Regions from separate parts of the Xanthomonas hydrangeae genome, predicted to be linked through region 2. Evidence: predicted binding sites of a transcription regulator. Region 2 holds the regulator's gene; the other holds the start of a gene.
What was found. Region 2 encodes HrcA, which represses chaperone genes, less so after heat shock. Its sites were predicted from a motif close to TTNGCACTCNNNNNNNNNGAGTGCNAA; they were not measured.

Region 1 (3,150 bases), 2.6 Mb from region 2:
CACATGCTCCGGCCCGACGCACTGGGCACCGGGCCAGGATGGATCAATATGCCTCGGCCCGACGCCTCAAGCGCCGGGCCGGGCTGGATCAATTGGCCAGCTGGCAGCTGGCCGGCTTGGCCGAGGTGAACAGGCTCGCCGTCGCCCATTCGGGGTGATCCACGAACGGATTGCGGTTGCCCTGGAAGCTGAAGACCACCTGGTTGCGCGCACGTTCGGCATCGTCCGGCGGGTCGGCCTGGTGCCAGGCCAGCAGCGTGGACAACAGCCCCATGTAGGCCGGGGAGGCGGAGGTCTGCACGATCTTGCTGCGGTCGTCGGTGAGCTCCAGGTCCGGCTCGGACTGCCCGGTGGCCGCATCAAGGCCGCCTTCATAGCGGATCGCCATGTACATCACCGCACGCGCCATGTCGCCCTTGCGCTTGCCCCACACCTCGAAGGTGCCGCCGTTGCCGTCGGGGGTGCGCACCCAGTTGGAATTGCCCGGATAGCGCCCGCTGCCGCCGCCACTGCCGTCGTTGACCTCGGTGACCCGCTCGCCGCAGCTGCTGGTGCAGGCCGCATAGGGCTTGTTGCCGCGGTCGGCGTTGAAGGCGGTGTCGGTCAGGTACAGCATGTGGGTATCGGTGTAGGGCGCATACGGCAAGCCTTTGTCGCCGCTGGCACTGCCAAAACCCAGCGAATTGGGCCAGGTGTGCTCGCGGTTGTAGGTCAGCCCGCTGCCGGTGCCGGCACGGTCGCTGCCCTTGGCGTAGCTACGGTTGCGGTAGGCGTCCAGGATCCGGCCGCTGTTGTTGGGATCCTCGTCGGCCATTTCCAGGATGGTCCAGGTGCTGGTGCCCGAGCCGCTGTACGGATAGACCGTGTGGCCCTTGATCACGGTGTGCAGCGAGCAGCGCAACTGGCTGGCATTGGCGGTGTTGACCCGCGAGTAGTAACCGGTGCCGCCGCCGCTGGCGGTGGCCACGGTGAAGGCGATGGCCTGGTTGGCGGCCGGGCTCAGCCCGCTGGCATCGCGGATGGCGCTGGCGGTGATCGCCAGGGTGCAGCGCTCGCCACCGACCAAGGCGGTGTTGGTGGACAGGCTGAAGCGGGTGCCGCTGGTCGGGTAGCTCAGCGCCACCGTGCCGGAGCTGGCGCAGCTCAGTGCGAAGGCGCCGCTGCTCAGCGTCACCGCCTCGCTGAAGCCCACGCTCAGGTCGCCGGCGGCGGGAAAGCCGGTCGCGCCCTGGGTCGGGGTGGTGCTGGTGATCGTCGGTGCCGCGCCGGTCTCGCCGCCACCGCCGCTGCCGTTGAAGCTCTGGCCGCGGTTGCACGCGCCAAAGGTCTGCGCCGACGAGCCGGCCCAGCTGAAGTTGGCCGCGCTGCTGCCGGTGCCGGTCAGTTGCAGCGAACTGCCGACCGCGCTGCTGTTGCTCTCGCTGACCGGCAGGTTCTGGCTGGTGATGCCGGCGGCGGGCCCGCCGCTGGCGGTGATGGCGCCTTCGTAACTGAGGAACTGCACCAGCTGCCCGTTGGGGTCGACCAGCGCCACACCGTCGTTGGGCCCGTTCTGCACGCCGTTGCTGGCGTAGCTGACCGTGGCCACGCGCACCTGGCTGCCGCAGCTGACCAGGCTGCCAGCCGGCACCGCCGTGTTGGCGTAGACCGTGGCCGCACCCGGCGTGCTGCCGTTGTACAGATAGATGCGGTAGCCGCTCAGCGATTCGCCGGCGGTGGCCACCACTTCCACGGCTTCGCCGCTGTCGCCGGAGGCGCCCGCGTCGTCGTAATGCAGTTCGTTGATGAACACCGCGGCGTGGGCGGTGGGGACGGCCAGTGCGAACGCACAGGCCAGGGGAAGAATGCAGCTCAGGGACACAGCACGGGACGGCAACCTCATCGACAGCTCCTTGTGATCGGGGAATGCGTTGCCGACTGTAAGACGTGCGCATGACAATCGGTGGAACCTGGTTCCATTTTTAGTGCGGCTGACCCGGCGACTACTTTTGCTGCCCAGTGCGCCAAGCGCAGCAGCCATTGCGCAGTCCGGTTGAACCCGCTCTGCCCGCAGCGACCGGGCGAACCGCTCGCCAGCTCTGGTCAGCTGCCCTGACGCCTTCGGACTGGACTGCCCGGCGAAAAAATTTTTGCCCCCAGCCCTTGAAAGCTGGCCACACAGCACAATCTCTGGCCCGCACCCGCTCTGTCGGGTTTTTTCCGCGCGCTGTGCTGGCAGTCGTCACATACGAGTGCTAACATCGCCGATAATTTCCAGGCCAATCAATCACTTAAGAGGGTCTTTCTCTATGAGCATCAAGCCGCTTCACGACCGCGTTGTAGTCAAGCCGATCGAAGCCGACGAAGTTTCCGCCGGCGGCATCGTGATCCCGGACTCCGCCAAGGAAAAGTCCACCAAGGGTGAAGTCGTCGCCATCGGCGCCGGCAAGCCCCTGGACAACGGCAGCCTGCGCGCGCCGGTGGTCAAGGTCGGCGACAAGGTCATCTACGGCCAGTACGCCGGCAGCAGCTACAAGTCCGAAGGCGTCGAGTACAAGGTGCTGCGCGAAGACGACATCCTGGCGGTCATCGGCTGATCAGGCGCCATGCGCCGGGAATCGGGAGTGGGGAATCGGGAATAGGCAAAGCGGCTAGCGCCCTTCGCCATCCCACCCAGGCCCGATTCACGCTGTTGATCTACCGATTCCCCATTCCCTATTCCCCATTTCCGGAGTTACATACAAATGGCTGCTAAAGACATTCGTTTCGGTGAAGACGCACGTACCCGCATGGTCCGTGGCGTCAACGTTCTCGCCAATGCCGTCAAGGCCACCCTGGGCCCGAAGGGCCGCAACGTCGTGCTCGAAAAGAGCTTCGGCGCGCCGACCATCACCAAGGACGGCGTCTCCGTCGCCAAGGAAATCGAACTGGCTGACAAGTTCGAGAACATGGGCGCGCAGATGGTCAAGGAAGTCGCTTCCAAGACCAACGACAATGCCGGCGACGGCACCACCACCGCCACCGTGCTGGCCCAGGCCCTGATCCGCGAAGGCGCCAAGGCCGTGGCCGCCGGCATGAACCCGATGGACCTCAAGCGCGGTATCGACCAGGCCGTCAAGGCTGCCGTCATCGAGCTGAAGAACATCTCCAAGCCCACCACCGACGACAAGG
Region 2 (3,150 bases):
AGGTGCCGCCGCCCAGGTCGTACACGGCAATCTTGCGGTCGCCGCCGTTCTTGTCAAGGCCATAGGCCAGGGCTGCGGCGGTCGGCTCGTTGATGATGCGTTTGACGTCCAGACCTGCGATGCGGCCGGCGTCCTTGGTGGCCTGACGCTGGCTGTCGTTGAAGTAGGCCGGCACTGTGATCACGGCCTCGGTGACCTTCTCGCCCAGGAAATCCTCAGCGGTCTTCTTCATCTTTTCCAGCACGCGTGCAGAGATTTCCTGCGGCGCCATACGCTTGGCATCGCTGGTCTGCACCCAGGCATCGCCATTGTCGTGGGCGAGAATGCCGTACGGCACGTGCGAGATGTCCTTCTGCACTTCGGCGTCGGTGAACTTGCGGCCGATCAGGCGCTTCACCGCGTAGAACGTGTTCTTCGGGTTGGTGACCGCCTGGCGCTTGGCCGAGGCACCGACCAGCACTTCGCCGTCCTTGGTGTAGGCGACGATCGAAGGCGTGGTGCGATCGCCCTCGGAATTTTCGATGACGCGGGCCTTGCCGCCGTCCATGATCGACACGCACGAGTTCGTGGTGCCGAGGTCAATACCAATGATCTTGCCCATGGATACGCTCCTGATGATTCTGTAGCTGTTTCCGGCGACGCCGGGTCTGGCTGAGATGTGGGGGTGGTGCGCAGGTGTTCAAGCCACCTGTACGAATCTGCGTTCCGCGTCCGCGCCGGCCAGTTCAGCCGGCAGCAGCCTTCAGTCGTGCTTGGCCACGACCACCAGGGCCGGGCGCAGCAGGCGATCGTTGAGCAGATAGCCTTTCTGGAACACCTGCACCACGTGGCCCGGTGCGATGCCCTCGGCCTCGCCCTGGCTGATCGCCTGGTGCTGGTCCGGGTTGAACGGCTGACCGACCGGATCGAGCAGGGTCAGGCCGTTGTCGGCGGCCACCTTGAGCAGTTGCTTGTAGGTCATGTCCAGACCATCGCGCAGCGGGCTGGGCTGGCTGCCAGCCGCGGTCAACCCAGCATCCAGGCTGTCGAACACCGGCAGCAGCTCGCCCAGCAGCTTCTCGTTGGCGAACTTGCGTGCATTGTCGACATCGCGGGCGATGCGCTTGCGCTGATTTTCCAGATCGGCGCGCTCGCGCAGGGCGTCAGCCTTGACCAGCGCGATCTCGCTGCGCAGCGATTCGATCTCGGCCTTGAGCGGATCGGTCTCGGGTGGGTTCTGGGACAGGTCTTCGGAGTCGAATTCGGAGTGGTCTTGGTTCATGTGCACAGTTCCCGGGCCGGCGGAACGCCCGCCCCAACGTCACCCCGTATGTGGGCGCCTGCGCGCGTTTCAAGCAAAACGATCGCCCCGATCGACTCCGGTTATCGCGTTGCGGGCGGTTCCATGGCCGCGCCCAGCACCTGGGCGGCGGTCTGCACCAGCGGAATCAGGCGGTCGTAGGCCATGCGTTTGGGCCCGATCACCCCCAGTACCCCCAGCACCTGACCGTTGGCGGCGTACGGCGCAGTGACCAGCGAGACGTCTTCCAGCGACACCATGCCGGTTTCTTCGCCGATGAAGATGCGCACGCCCGGCGCCTGGATGGTGCGTTCGAGCAATTGCAGGATCTCGCGCTTGCTGGCGAAAGCCTCGAACAGCTCGCGCAGGCGATCCAGGTCCGACAGGTCCTGCACACCCATCAGACGGGTCTGACCAGCCATCACCATGTCGTCGGCCTCGGCCGGCACCAGCGCCTCGCTGGCCAGGTCCACGCTGTGCGCCAACAGCTGTTCCATCTCGTCCTTGGCCACGCGCAGCTCGCGCAGCAGCGAGACGCGGATATCCGATAGCGCGCGCCCGGCAAACTGCGCATTGAGGTAATTGGCCACCCGCTCCAGCTCGGCCGGCTCGTAGGCGCGGCGCGGCTCGATCACCCGGTTCTGCACCTCGTTATCGGCAAACACCAGGATCGCCAGCACCCGCCGCGCATCCAGCGGCACGAAATCGATATGCCGGAAGGCGAACTGCTCGCGCCGCGGCGCGCTGACCACGCCGACGAAGTGGCTCATCGCCGACAGCATCTGCGAGGCGCTGCCCAGCAACGACTGGGTGCCGTTGCCGCTGGCAAGCTCGGCGCGCAGGCGGCGCACTTCTTCCTCGCCCGGCGGCTGCATCTGCACCAGGCTATCGACGAACACGCGGTAGCCGTGCGCGGTGGGAATGCGCCCGGCCGAGGTGTGCGGAGAGCTAAGCAGCCCCACGTCCTCCAGGTCGGCCAGGATATTGCGGATGGTGGCCGGGCTGACATCCAGCCCCGCATGCTGGGCCAGCGTCTTGGAGCCCACCGGCTCGCCATCGCGGATATAACGGGCAATCAGCGTGCGTAGCAGCTGGCGTGCGCGGGGGTCGAGCGTTGGGGACTGTGACGCGCGCATGGGATCATCCGGTGAGACTGGGCATAGATAATCTCTGGCCCCGTGATTGGCAAGGGTCTCATTCCCTCGCCGCCCCTCCCACCCTAAGCTTGCCCAAAGCGTCCACACTCGATCCCATGCTCAGACACCTCTCCATCAAGGATTTCGCCGTCGTCCGCGCCACCGAACTGGAATTCGGGCCGGGCATGACCGTGGTCTCCGGCGAAACCGGCGCCGGCAAGTCGCTGATGGTGGACGCGCTGGGCTTTCTGTCCGGCCTGCGCGCCGACAGCGGGGTGGTCCGCCACGGCGCCGACCGCGCCGAGCTGTCGGCCGAATTCCAGCTGCCAAGCGAGCACCCCGGCCTGACCTGGCTGGCCGACAACGAGCTGGACGACGACGCGCAATGCCAACTGCGCCGCATCATCCGCGCCGATGGCGGCTCGCGCGCCTGGATCAATGGCCGCCCGGTCACCTCTTCGCAATTGTCCGAGCTGGCGTCACGGCTGGTGGAAATCCACGGCCAGCACGAGCACCAGGCCTTGATGGCCCGCCATAGCCAGCTCACCCTGCTCGACGCCTACGCGCGCAACAGCGCGCAGCGCGAACAGGTGCGCCAGGCCAGCCGACAGTGGCAGGCGCTGCTGGACGAGCGCGATGCGCTCTCGGCGCAGGGCGATGTCTCCGACCGTATCGGCTTCCTCGAACACCAGTTGGGCGAACTCGAACGCGAAGACCTGGACCCGGCCGCAATTG

Region 1: the regulator HrcA is predicted to act here: its motif matches at 2,212-2,238, upstream of NYR97_RS05045 (co-chaperone GroES).

The regions. Positions count from the first base shown of each region.
Region 1 is NZ_CP103836.1:1,257,608-1,260,757, reverse strand. It holds gene NYR97_RS05050 (endonuclease) at 89-1,882, opposite strand; gene NYR97_RS05045 (co-chaperone GroES) at 2,289-2,576, shown strand; gene groL (chaperonin GroEL) at 2,724-3,150, shown strand, end outside.
Region 2 is NZ_CP103836.1:3,972,044-3,975,193, reverse strand. It holds gene dnaK (molecular chaperone DnaK) at 1-601, opposite strand, end outside; gene grpE (nucleotide exchange factor GrpE) at 743-1,261, opposite strand; gene hrcA (heat-inducible transcriptional repressor HrcA) at 1,363-2,415, opposite strand; gene recN (DNA repair protein RecN) at 2,532-3,150, shown strand, end outside.